Linked DNA regions of Leptothrix cholodnii SP-6. The protein of the gene in region 1 interacts with the protein of each later gene in a pairwise test. Links are inferred from orthologs where the notes say so. Each region holds a gene or a part of one and is shown in the gene's direction. Other genes may lie near its edges.

The links.
Region 2: the proteins of araC (region 1) and LCHO_RS00655 interact in binary tests that used the Escherichia coli proteins (3 or more experiments, as listed by UniProt). The link is inferred for Leptothrix cholodnii SP-6 from one-to-one orthologs.

What each region holds. Positions count from the first base shown.
Region 1 is NC_010524.1:3,535,169-3,543,025, reverse strand. The notes cover bases 2,382-5,360. They hold araC (arabinose operon transcriptional regulator AraC), read left to right. Parts: upstream 2,382-3,371; coding sequence 3,372-4,349; downstream 4,350-5,360. Other genes in these bases: LCHO_RS15940 (bifunctional diguanylate cyclase/phosphodiesterase), read right to left, coding at 5,053-5,360; LCHO_RS15945 (phosphoribosylanthranilate isomerase), read right to left, coding at 4,351-5,022; mmsB (multiple monosaccharide ABC transporter permease), read left to right, coding at 2,382-3,343. Also shown: chvE (multiple monosaccharide ABC transporter substrate-binding protein), read left to right, coding at 1-489; mmsA (multiple monosaccharide ABC transporter ATP-binding protein), read left to right, coding at 592-2,097; more of mmsB, read left to right, coding at 2,099-2,381; more of LCHO_RS15940, read right to left, coding at 5,361-6,855; LCHO_RS15935 (alpha/beta fold hydrolase), read right to left, coding at 6,904-7,833. UniProt on the Escherichia coli protein: Transcription factor that regulates the expression of several genes involved in the transport and metabolism of L-arabinose. Functions both as a positive and a negative regulator.
Region 2 is NC_010524.1:130,651-135,804, forward strand. What follows is about bases 2,161-5,154. They hold LCHO_RS00655 (tyrosine recombinase XerC), read left to right. Parts: upstream 2,161-3,185; coding sequence 3,186-4,124; downstream 4,125-5,154. Other genes in these bases: dapF (diaminopimelate epimerase), read left to right, coding at 2,161-2,399; LCHO_RS00650 (DUF484 family protein), read left to right, coding at 2,509-3,189; xylB (xylulokinase), read right to left, coding at 4,156-5,154. Outside these bases: LCHO_RS00635 (lysophospholipid acyltransferase family protein), read left to right, coding at 1-570; LCHO_RS00640 (LpxL/LpxP family acyltransferase), read left to right, coding at 567-1,451; more of dapF, read left to right, coding at 1,506-2,160. UniProt on the Escherichia coli protein: Site-specific tyrosine recombinase, which acts by catalyzing the cutting and rejoining of the recombining DNA molecules.

The sequences.
Region 1 (7,857 bases):
CGCAGCAAGCAGATGGGCATGGACAAGGTCGGCACGCTGCGCTGGGACGGCGCGGTGGCACAGGCGCGCATGGACAACCTGCTGTCGGCCTACTACGGCAAGGACAAGGTCGACGCCGTGCTGTCGCCGTATGACGGCCTGTCGATCGGCATCCTGTCCTCGCTCAAGGGCGTGGGCTACTGCACCGCCAAGCAGCCGTGCCCGGTGGTGAGCGGCCAGGACGCCGAGGTGCAGTCGGTCAAGTCGATGCTCAAGGGCGAGCAGTACTCGACCGTCTTCAAGGACACCCGCGAGCTGGCCAAGGTGACGGCCAACATGGTCGACGCGATGCTGTCGGGCAAGACCCCCGAGATCAACGACACCAAGACCTACAACAACGGCGTGAAGGTGGTGCCCTCGTACCTGTTGAAGCCGGTGAGCGTGGACGTCTCCAACTGGAAGCCGGTGCTGATCGGCAGCGGCTACTACAAGGAATCGCAGGTCAAGTGATGTGACCGGGTTGGGCCGGGTCCCGTGTCGACAGGCGCGGGACCTTTTCCCATCCACCTCAAGACCCGTCAGCAAGGAACTCCGTTGGAAACGCTCCTCGAGATGCGCGACATCCGCAAGACCTTTCACGGGGTGGTTGCGCTCAACAAGGTCAACCTGCGCGTGCGCGCCGGCGAGATCCACGCCATCGTCGGCGAGAACGGCGCCGGCAAGTCGACGCTGATGAAGGTGCTGTCGGGCGTGTACCCGCACGGCGACTACAGCGGCGAGATCCGTTACCAGGGCGCCGAGCGGCGCTTTCGTGGCATCCACGACAGCGAGCAGGTCGGCGTGATCATCATCCACCAGGAGCTGGCGCTGGTGCCCCTGCTGTCGATCGCCGAGAACATCTTCCTCGGCAACGAGACCGCCAGGAATGGCGTGATCGACTGGATGGCCGCGCACAGCCGCACCCAGGCGCTGCTGAAGAAGGTCGGCCTGAAAGAGTCGCCCGCCACGCTGATCACCGACATCGGCGTGGGCAAGCAGCAGCTGGTGGAGATTGCGAAGGCGCTGTCGAAGGAGGTCAAGCTGCTGATCCTCGACGAGCCCACCGCCAGCCTGAACGAGAACGACAGCCAGGCGCTGCTCGACCTGCTGCTGGGCCTGAAGGCGCAGGGCATCACCTGCATCCTGATCTCGCACAAGCTCAACGAGATCTCGCGCGTGGCCGACTCGATCACCATCCTGCGCGATGGCAGCACGGTCGAGACACTCGACTGCAGCGCCGGCGCGGTGAGCGAGGACCGCGTGATCCGCGGCATGGTCGGGCGCGAGATGGCCGACCGTTATCCCAAGCGCACGCCCCACATCGGCGAGACCGTGTTCGAGGTGCGCGACTGGCACGTCCATCACCCGCTGCACGCCGAGCGCGAGGTCATCAAGGGCGTCAACCTGCAGGTGCGGCGCGGCGAGATCGTCGGCATCGCCGGCCTGATGGGCGCGGGCCGCACGGAGCTGGCGATGAGCGTGTTCGGCCGCTCGTGGGGCCGGCGCATCAGCGGCCAGGTGCTCAAGAACGGCCAGGTCATCGACGTCGGTACGGTCGGCAAGGCGGTGGCCCACGGCCTGGCCTACGTGACCGAAGACCGCAAGGGCAACGGCCTGGTGCTCAGCGAGGACATCCAGTTCAACACCTCGCTGGCCAGCCTGGAGCGGGTCTCGAACGGCGTGGTGATCGATGCGGGGCGCGAGTATTCGGTGGCCCAGCAATACCGCGACAAGCTGCGCATCCGCTGTGCCGGCGTCGGCCAGAAGACCGTGCACCTGTCGGGTGGCAACCAGCAGAAGGTGGTGCTGAGCAAATGGCTCTTCACCGAGCCCGAGGTGCTGATCCTCGACGAGCCCACACGGGGCATCGACGTCGGTGCCAAGTACGAGATCTACACCATCATTGCCCAGCTCGCCGCTGAAGGTAAGTGCGTGATCGTGATCTCGTCGGAGATGCCCGAGCTGCTCGGCATGTCCGACCGCATCTACGTGATGAACGAAGGCCGCTTCGTGGCCGAGATGCCGGCCTCTGAAGCGTCGCAGGAAAAGATCATGCGCGCGATCGTGAAAGTGAACTGAGATGGACAACAACCTCGCCGCCCATGCTGTGGCCCCCGTGGCCACGCCGCCGGCCGATCATGCCGAACCCGGCGCCGCCGGCTCGAAGTCGGCGCTCGACTTCATCAAGAGCAACTTCCGCGAGTACGGCATGCTGCTGTCGCTGGTGGCGATCATGGCCTTCTTCCAGGTCATGACCGACGGCACGCTGATGCAGCCGCTCAACCTCACCAACCTGGTGCTGCAGAACAGCTACATCGTCATCATGGCGCTGGGCATGCTGCTGGTGATCGTGGCTGGCCACATCGACCTGTCGGTGGGATCGGTGTGCGGTTTCATCGGCGCGCTGGCGGCGGTGCTGATGGTCAATCACGAGTGGCACTACCTGAGCGCCACGCTGGTCTGCCTGGTGGTGGGCGGGCTGATCGGTGCGGCGCAGGGCTACTTCGTGGCGTTCTTTCGCATCCCGTCGTTCATCGTCACGCTGGCGGGCATGCTGGTGTTCAAGGGGCTGGCGCTGGCGCTGCTCAACGGCCAGTCGGTCGGGCCGTTCCCCGAGACCTTCCAGGCGCTCAGCTCGGGCTTCATCCCCGACCTGTTCAGTACCGAGTCGCTGCGGCTGACCTCGCTGCTGATCGGCGCGGCGGTGGCCGGTGCGCTGGCGCTGGCCAGCCTGCGCTCGCGCGGCAACCAGATCAAGCACGGCATCGAGGCCGAGCCGGCGGGTTTCTTCTTCGCCAAGATCGGCGTGTTCGCGGCCATGCTGATCTATTTCAGCTACATGCTGGCCTCGTACAAGGGCCTGCCCAACGTGCTGATCGTGATGGCGCTGCTGATCGGTCTGTTCGACTTCGTCACCAGCCGCACCACCATCGGCCGGCGCGTCTACGCGCTCGGTGGCAACGAGAAGGCAGCCAAGCTCTCGGGCATCAAGACCGAGCGGCTGAGCTTCTACACCTTCGTCAACATGGGCGTGCTGGCCGCGCTGGCCGGCCTGGTGTTCGCGGCGCGCCTGAACACCGCCACGCCCAAGGCGGGGCTGGGTTTCGAGCTCGACGTGATCGCGGCCTGTTTCATCGGCGGCGCCTCGGCCTCGGGCGGCGTGGGCAAGGTGATGGGCGCGGTGATCGGCGCCTTCATCATGGGCGTGATGAACAACGGCATGTCGATCCTGGGCATCGGCATCGACTACCAGCAGGTCATCAAGGGCCTGGTGCTGCTGGCGGCGGTGTTCGTCGACGTCTACAACAAGAACAAGTCGGCCTGAGCGGCGGCGTTCTCCGTACCCCGCGTCCATGCCCAGTTTGCGTCCCAGCCACGATGCCGCGCAGCAGCTCAACCCGCTGCTGCCGGGTTATTCGTTCAACCTCTACCTGGTGGCGGGCCTGACGCCGATCGTGCAGGGCGGCGCGCTCGACTTCTTCATCGACCGCCCCGGCGGCATGAAGGGCTGGATCATCAACCTGACCGTGCAAGGCCGCGGCAAGGTGGTCGACGGCGACCGGGCCTTCGAGTGCGAGCCGGGCGACCTGCTGCTGTTTCCGCCCGGTGTGGCGCACGACTACGGCCGCGCGCCTCACAGCCCGGAGTGGTTCCATCGCTGGGTCTATTTCCGTCCGCGAGGTTTCTGGGCCAACTGGCTGACCTGGCCGGGGCAGGGCGATGGCGCAGGCGCAGAGGCCGGTGCGGGAACCGGCACCGGCGTGGGTCGGCTGCGCTTGGCCGATCCGGCGGTGCGCAAGGAGATCGAGGACCTGTTCGTGCAGATCGACGCCACCCACCGCGGCGGGCGGCGCACCTCCGAGGAGCTGGCGATCAACCTGCTCGAGCGCCTGCTGATCCGCTGCCACGAAGAGGCGCCGGGTTATGAATCCCGGTCGCTCGATGCGCGGGTGCAGTCGGCCTGCCAGTTCATCGCCAACAACCTGGCGCACGAGCTGAGCCTGGAGGAGATCGCGCGCCACGTCTGCCTGTCGCCGTCGCGGCTGGCGCACCTGTTCCGTGAGCAGATGGGCGTGAGCATCGTGCGCTGGCGCGAGGACCAGCGCATCATCCTGGCCAAGCACATGCTGCTGAGCACCGGCACGCCGATCTCCAGCATCGGCGCGCGGGTCGGCTACGACGACCAGCTGTATTTCTCGCGGGTGTTCCGCAAGCGCGTGGGCGTGAGCCCGAGCGAGTTCCGGCGCAGCAGCGAGGAATCGCATGACCCGTGGGGCGAGGCGGCGGCCGAGGCGCCGGACACCCGCTCGCCGCTGGCGCAGGCGGGCTGAATCAGATCGGTGCGGTGGCCGCGACGGCGTCGAAGAACGCTTGCAGCTTGACCGCATCGAGCCGGCCGTCGCTGCGCACGCTGCTGCACAGGTCGAGGCCGTGCGGCTGCACCTCGGCGATGGCTTCGGCGACGTTGTGGGCGCGCAGGCCGCCGGCCAGGAACACCGGCACGCCGCTGTGCGCGACGATGCGCCGACTCAGCGCCCAGTCGTGCGTGCGCCCCGTGCCACCGAGCTGCTTGACCGCCAGCGCCGGGTTGCCCGAGTCGAGCAGCAGCGCATCGACCAGCGGCGCCACTGCCAGCGCCTGCGCCACCGACTGCTCGCCGATGACGTGGATCACCTGCACCAGCTGCACGCCCGGCAGCTTGCGGCGCAGCCGGCGCAGCTCGGCCTCGGGCAGCGCGTCGACCAGCTGCAGCGTGGTCGTGAGGCAGCGCCGGTGCTGTTCGATGATCGAGGTGGCGTCCTGCCGCGACGTCAGCAGAAAGGTGTCGATGCCCGGCGGCACCACCGCGGCGATCTGGGCGATCAGGTCCTCGTCGATCACGCCCGGCCCGCTGGGCATGGCCGAGACCAGACCCAGCGCCGAGGCGCCCGCAGCAATCGCGAGCTGCGCTTCTTCGGGGCTGGAGATGCAGCAGATCTTGACGAAAGGGCGGCGCAGTCGCATCGGCAGCAGTACGGAGTGGCGGGGCGACGCTCAGTGTCGCAGCTGCCGCGTCGCCGCCTGCGCCGTGCACCAGGCCCGCACCTGTTCGGCGGGCAGCGGCCGGCTCCAGGCGTGGCCCTGCGCGGCGTGGCAGCCCAGCTGCTGCAGCCAGGCGGCGGTGCCGGCGTCTTCGACGCCCTTGGCGATGACCTCGGCGCCCAGCCCCTGCGCCAGCGTGATCAGCGATCGCAGTACCGCGGCGCCGCGGTCGCTGCGCGCGCTGCCGGCGTTGCGGCGCAGCGCGCGCAGGTCGATCTTCAGTTCGGCCAGCGAGCCCAGCTCGGCCAGCGCGAGGTAGGCGCCCAGGCCGCTGCCGAAATCGTCGAGCACCAGCCGCACGCCGAGCTGGCCCAGGCGTGCGAGCACGTCGTGCGCCTGCTGGCTGGGCTGGGCCAGCGCGGACGCCGAGACCTCGAGCATCAGGGCGCCGGCCGGCCACTTGTGGGCCTGCAGCGCCGACTGCACCCGGTCGGGCAGGTCCGGGTCGTCGAGCAGGTGGGCCGACAGGTTGAGCGAGATCGCCGGCACCAGCGTCTGGCTGCGCCACGGCGTGGCGGCGCTCAGCGCCTGGTCGAGCAGCTGGTCGGTGAGCTGGCCGATCAGCGCGTGGTGTTCGGCCACCGGGATGAACACCGCCGGCGCGATGTGGCCGTGCGCCGGGCTGTGCCAGCGCGCCAGGACTTCGAGGCGGCGCAGCGTCCAGTCGAGGCTGCCGTCGGGCCCGGCCTTGAGGTCGACCACCGGCTGGAAGGCGAGCGTGAACTGGCGCCGTTCGAGCGCCTCGGCCAGCAGCGGTGCAAGGGCCTCGTCGCCGGGCGGCATCGCGGCGGCGTCGGGGTGCAGCGCGGCGTGGCTGCTGCGGTGGTAGCGGGCGTCGTAGACCGCGACCGGATGGCGGCTGTGCTGGGCCTGCTCCATCGCGGCCTGGGCGTGCAGCAGCACGCTGCGCGCGTCCGTGCCGTGCTGCGGGCACAGGGCCACGCCGACGCTGACGATCGGATCCATCGAGCGGCCGTCGACCATCAGCGGCCGGGCCAGCTGTTCGGCGATCTTGTGCGCCATCGAGGTCGAGCCGCCGACGCTGTTGTTGCCCAGCAGCAGCGCGGCAAAGGTGTGGCCGCCGATGCGCGCGTAGCTGTCGGAGCGCCGGCCCAGGCGCTGCAGGCGCCGCGACAGGGTTTCGATCAGGCTGTCGGCGCTGCTCGTGCTCAGGCCGTCGGTCAGGTTGGCGGGCCACTCGAAGCCGACCATCAGGGTGGCGAACGCATAACCGCCGCGCATCACCGCCGATGCGGCCTGTTCGAGGCGGTCGAGGAACAGCTCGCGGCTGGGCAGGCCGGTGAGGCGATCGGCCAGGCCGATGCGACGCAGCCGGGTCTCGGACTCGACCAGCGCGGCTTCGAGTTCGTGGCGCCGCAGCGCCCGCATCAGGCTGGCGTTCAGGCGCTCGAACGGCAGGCTGGCGGCGTGGCTGCCACGCGGTGCGCTGTCGGGGCCGGACTCGCTGCTGCCCAGCAGCAGCGTCATGGTGGGGCCGGCCTGCGACTGCAGCGCCGAGCGCAATTCGTGTTCGAAGTCGGACGACGCGCCCAAGCCGCTGTGCGCGCCGCCCAGGCTGTCGGTGCTGGTGTCGACGAAGGGTGCCGGCATCGAGCGCTCGCGCAGCAGCGAGGCCACGTCGGTGCCGCTCAGGCCCTCGAGCGAGCGCAGGTCGAGGCTGCCATGACCGCCGGCACGCAAGGCCGCCGGGGTGTCGGTGTCCTCTTCGAGAATCACGATGCGCAAGGTTTTCATGGCGGCAAACCGGGTGCGAGCCCGCGCAGATCGGAGCCAGTCAAAATGCTAGCACTCGGCCGACAGGAACCGGCGCAGCGCCAGAGCCGTGGCTTCGGGAAGCTCTTCGGGGATGAAGTGGCCGGCTGGCAGCGATTCGCCGGTGACCGGGCCTTCGCAGACCGCGCCCCAGTCGGCCAGCGGATCGAACAGGCGGTGGATCACGCCCCGCTCGCCCCACAGCACATGGACCGGGCAAGCGACCTTGTGACCGGCCTGGTGCGACTGCCGATCATGCTGCAAGTCGATGCTGGCGCTGGCGCGGTAATCCTCACACGCAGCGTGGATGCCCTGGGCGGTGCAGAAGCAGCGTTCGTAGTCGAGCAGCGCCGGCGGCTCGACGTGATCGAGCCCGTCGGTGCCCCAGCCGCCGAGCTTGGCGTGCAGGTAGTAGCGGGCGTTGCCGCCGATCATGCGTTCGGGCAGCGGCGCCGGCTGGATCAGGTGGAACCAGTGGTAGTAGGCGGTGGCAAAGGCCATGTCGGTGCGCTCGTACATCGTCAGCGTGGGCACGATGTCGATCAGGCACAGGCGGTCGACGCACTCCGGGAAGTCGAGCGCCATGCGGTGCGCCACGCGTGCGCCGCGGTCATGGCCGCAGACCAGGAAACGCCGGTGGCCGAGCTGCTTCATGAGCTGCACCAGGTCGGCGGCCATCGCACGCTTGCTGTAGTTGCCGTGGTCGGTGTCGCCGGGTGGCTTGTCGGAGTCGCCGTAGCCGCGCAGATCGGGCAGCACCAGGCGGAAGTGCGGCGCCAGCTGCTGCGCGACCCGGTGCCACATCGCATGCGTTTGCGGAAAACCGTGCAGCAGCAGCAGGGGCGGCGCGCTGCTGTCGTGGGCCGGGCGTCCGCCGACCCGGGCAAACAGCTGCACGCCGTTGACTGCATGCTGCTGGGGTGAGAAGCCTTCGAACCAGGCGGTATGCAGGCCGGACATCTGTTCACCTCCGATTTTTCAATC
Region 2 (5,154 bases), 3.4 Mb from region 1 along the record:
GAGCGCTTCGGCCACGTCCAGCCGATGACCGCGCTCTACCGGCCGGCCCGCAAGGCCTGGCTGCGCGATCTGGTGGCCGGCTCGCGCAACCGCCCCGGCCTGCTGACCGCGCCGGCCACGCTGTCGGGCGTGCGGCAGATGATCCGCGCGCTGCGCAACGGCGGCACGATCGGCCTGCTGCCCGACCAGGTGCCGCCCGAAGGCATGGGCGTGTGGGCGCCGTTCTTCGGCCGGCCGGCCTACACCATGACGCTGGCCGCACGGCTGGTGCAGCAGACCGGCGCAGCCTGGCTGCCGGTGGTCTGCGAGCGGCTGCCGGACGCGCGCGGCTACGTGATCCGCGTCGACCCCCCGACCGAGCCGATGCCGGGCACGCCCGGCGCCCCGCCGGTCGACACGAGCACCGATCCCAACGCGGTGGCCATCGCCGCGGCCACCCTCGTCAACCGCGCGATGGAACGCCTGATCCTCGGCCTGCCGGGCCAGTATCTGTGGGGCTACCACCGCTACAAGAATCCCCGTCAGGCCGAGGCGGCGAGCGATGCGCCGCAGGCTGGGGGCAACCCATGAGCGATTTCTCCGCAAACGTCCTGCTCGGCCTGCTCAAGCTGCTGCAGCGCCTGCCGCTGCGCCTGCAGGCGGCGCTCGGCCGTGGCCTGGGCTGGCTGTTCTGGCACCTGGCCAGCGCGCGCCGCAAGGTGGCGCTGCGCAACCTGGCGCTGTGCCTGCCCGAACTCGGCGAGGCCGAACGCGAGCGCATCGCCCGCGAGCACTTCGGCTGGCTCGGCCGCAGCCTGCTCGAGCGCGGCCTGCTCTGGTACGCATCGCCCGAGCGGCTGCGCAGCCTGATCCAGGTCGAGGGCGACGTCGGCCTGGCCGAACGCAGCGCGCGGCCGGTGATGTGGCTGGTGCCGCATTTCCTGGCGCTCGACGTCGCGGGCACGGCGACCCAGCTGTTCCAGACCCGCCGGGTCGGCTCGATCTACCAGACCCAGAGCAACCCGGTCTTCGACGCCGCGATGCGCCGCGGCCGGCTGCGTTTCGGTGGCGGCGAGGTCTTCCCGCGCAGCGACAGCGCCAAGCCGCTGATCCGCGCCATCAAGCGCGGCGACGCCTTCTTCAACCTGCCCGACATGGACTTCGGCGCGCGTGACGCCGCCTTCGTGCCCTTCTTCGGCGTGCCGGCGGCGACGCTGCTGGCGCCTTCGCGCATGGCGCGCGCGCTCGACATGGTGGTGCAGCCGGTGGTGGCCGAACTGCTGCCCGGCGGCGAGGGCTACCGGGTGCGTTTCCTGCCGGCCTGGAACGACTTCCCGAGCGCCGACGCCGAGGCCGACACCGCCCGCATGAACCGCTGGATCGAGAGCGAGATCCGCCGCAATCCGGCGCAGTACCTGTGGGTCCACAAGCGCTTCAAGACCCGCCCGCCGGGTGAGCCGGGCTTCTACTGAAACACGCGTGCAATCGGTAATCCCCACCGCCAACCCAGGCTGATAATCGCGCCCATGCGATTGCACTTCACCAAGATGCAGGGCGCGGGCAACGACTTCGTCGTGCTCGACGCCACCCGCGCGCCGCTGGCGCTGAGCGCAGCCGACTACCGGTTCCTGGGCGATCGGCGCTTCGGCGTCGGCGCCGACCAGATCCTGGTGGTCGAGCGCAGCACCACCCCGGGCGTCGATTTCCGGTACCGCATCTTCAACGGCGGCAGCGGCGACGAGGTCGAGCAGTGCGGCAACGGCGCACGCTGCTTCGCGCGCTTCGTGCGCGACAACGGCCTGAGCCAGCAGGTGCGCGTCAAGGTCGAGACCGTCAACAGCCTGATCGAGCTGCACGTCGAGGCCGACGGCCGCGTCACCGTCGACATGAACCAGCCGATCTTCGAGCACGCGCTGATCCCGTTCGACTCCGCCGGCCTGAGTGCGCGGCCGCACAACGGCCACGGCAACGGCTTCGAGCTGTGGCCGCTGCAACTGCCCGGCGCCAGCCTGCCGTCGGTCGACGTGGCGGTGCTGTCGATGGGCAACCCGCACGCCGTGCAGCGCGTGCACGACGTCGACACCGCGCCGGTGGCCGAGATCGGCCCGCGCGTCGAGACCCATGCGCGCTTCCCGCGCCACGTCAACGCCGGTTTCATGCAGGTGATGTCGCGCCGCGAGGTGCGCCTGCGCGTGTTCGAGCGCGGCGCCGGCGAAACGCTCGCCTGCGGCACCGGCGCCTGCGCCGCCGTGGTGGCCGGCATCCGGCTGGGCTGGCTCGACCCCGAGGTCGACGTGCAGACCCGCGGCGGCCTGCTCACCATCGCCTGGGCCGGCCTGGGCCACCCGGTGCTGATGACCGGTCCGGCACAGACCGTCTTCACCGGCGACATCGACCTGCCGACCACCTCGGTTCAATGAAGGCAGGCGCCACATCCAACGACGAGCGGGCCGCGCGCCGGGCCGCTCCCAAGCCGGCCCGCATCCCCCCGGGGGATCGGCCGATGGACCCATCGGACGAGGGGCCGACATGACCATTCAAGGCATCACCGAAGGCGACATCGCCAACTACCTGGCCAACACGCCGGGCTTCTTCGAGCGCCACGCGCAGCTGCTGGCCAGCGTCGAGCTGGCCAATCCGCACGGCCAGCGCGCGGTCTCGCTGCAGCAGCGCCAGATGGAGATGCTGCGCGAGCGCATCCGCGGGCTCGAGCGCCGCATCATGGACATGATCCGCCACGGCCAGGAAAACGCCGCGCTGACCGACCGCCTGCACCAGTGGACCCGCGCGCTGATGCTGGTCGAAGACGCCCGCGACCTGCCCGACATGCTGGTGCTCGACCTGCAGGAGCAGTTCCAGATCCCGCAGGCCGCGCTGCGCCTGTGGGACCTGGCGCCGGCCTTTGCGGGCGCCGCCTTCGCCAGCGACGTCAGCGACGAGGTGCGCAGCTTCACCGCCGGCCTGTCGACGCCCTATTGCGGCGCCAACGCGGCCTTCGAGCCGGTGCACTGGCTCGAGGCGCCGCAGACCGTGGCGTCGCTGGCCCTGATCCCGATCCGCCGCCTCGCCAGCAGCCCGGCCTTCGGCCTGCTGGTGCTGGCCTCGCCCGACCCGACCCGCTACAGCGCCGAGATGGGCACCGAGTTCCTGGTGCGCCTGGGCGAGATCGCCAGCGCCGCTCTCGCACGCCTGCTGCCACGCGACGAGTGACGTCCGAGGCGGCCCCGCTCGGCGATACCAGCATCGCCTTCCTGCAGCACCTGCAGGTGCAGCGCCGGCTCGCGCCGCGCACGCTGACGATGTATGGCGCCGCGCTGCTGCGCCTCGAACACGCCGCGGCCGAGCAGCAGCTCGCGCTCACCCAGGTGCGCCCGCCGCACGTGCGGCGCTGGGCCGCGATGCTGCACGGCCAGGGGCTGGGCCCGCGCAGCATCGCCATCCACCTGGCGGCCTGGCGCGGGCTCTACCGCTGGCTCGGCCGCGAGGGGCAGGTCAGCGCCAACCCGGTCGACGGCCTGCGTCCGCCCAAGGCCGGCCGGCCGCTGCCGAAGGCGCTGGCGGTCGACGAGGCCGTCGTGCTGGCCGATCACCACGACCCGGCCACCGACCCGCTGCTCGACCTGCGTGACCACGCCATGACCGAGCTGCTGTACGGCTGCGGCCTGCGCGCGGCCGAACTGATCGGCCTGGACTGCATCGCCGGGCCCGACGCCGCCGGCTGGATCGACCTGGAGGGTGGCGACGCCCAGGTGCTCGGCAAGGGCAGCAACCGCCGCATCGTGCCGGTCGGCCCGCCGGCTGTGGCCGCCGTGCAGGCCTGGCTGGCGGTGCGCCATCAGATGGCCAGGGCCGGTGAGCTGGCCCTGTTCGTCAGCCGCCGTGGCACCCGGCTGACCGATTCGCAGCTGCGCCGGCGCCTGGCGCAACGCGCGCAAAGCGCCGGCCTGACCAGCCACGTGCACCCGCACATGCTGCGCCACAGCTACGCCAGTCACCTGCTGCAATCGAGCGGCGACCTGCGCGCCGTGCAGGAGCTGCTCGGCCACGCCCAGATCAGCACCACGCAGGTCTACACCCGGCTCGACTACCAGCACCTGGCTCGCATCTACGACGCCGCGCATCCGCGTGCCAGGCGCAAGCCTTGAGGCTGGGCCTGGCGGGGGTTAACGGGTAACTTCAACCAGCCGCACCCGTCGCGGATGTGGCCGAAAACTCCTCGCGCAGCGCCGCATAGAGCCGCCGGAAGCGCCGATGCCGCGGCAGCAGCTGCGCCGCCCGCGCCGCGTCGGGCTCGAACACCGCGGCCACCGGTGGCGCCAGGCAGACGTCCTCGATCCGGGCGCCGTCAGCCAGCCACGCCAGCCGTGCCGCGCCGAGCGCGCCGCCGGCCTCGCCGCCCTGGCGCGTCACCATCGGCACGCCGATCGCATCGGCCAGCAGCTGCGCCCACAGCGCGCTGCGCGCGCCACCGCCGACCAGGCTGAGCGACTGCACCTCGCCCGGCGCCGTGCCCAGGCTGTGCCAGCCGTCGAGCAGGCCGAACGTGACGCCCTCGACCACCGCGTAGGCCAGCGCCGCGGCGTCGTGTTCATTGTTCAGGCCGAAGAACACGCCCTGCGCGTGCGGGTTGTTGTGCGGCGTGCGCTCGCCGTTGAGGTAGGGCAGGAAGACCGGCGCCTGCGCGCGCTGCAACGGCGTCAGCGCCGCCACCGTGTCGAGCAGCGCCGCCTCGCTGTGCGCGCCCAGCAGGTTCTTGACCCAGCGCAGGCCGTTGGCGGCGCTGAGCATCACGCTCATCTGGTGCCAGCGCCCGGGCAGCGCGTGGCAGAAGGCGTGCATCGCGTGGGCCGGATTGGGCCGGAAGCGGTCGCTGGCCAGGAAGATCACGCCCGAGGTGCCCAGCGACACGAAACCCTCGCCCGGCCGCACCGCGCCGATGCCCACCGCGCTGGCCGCGTTGTCGCCGCCGCCACCCGCCACCGGGATGCCCGCCGTCAGGCCCCAGCGCGCCGCCAGCGCCGGCTTGAGCGTGCCCGACACCTCGCTGCCCTCGACCAGCCGCGGCATCTGCGACTCGTCCATGCCGCAGGCCGCCAGCACCTCGGCCGACCAGCGCCGCTGTGCGACATCGAGCCACAGCGTGCCGGAGGCGTCGCTCATCTCGCTGACGGCCTC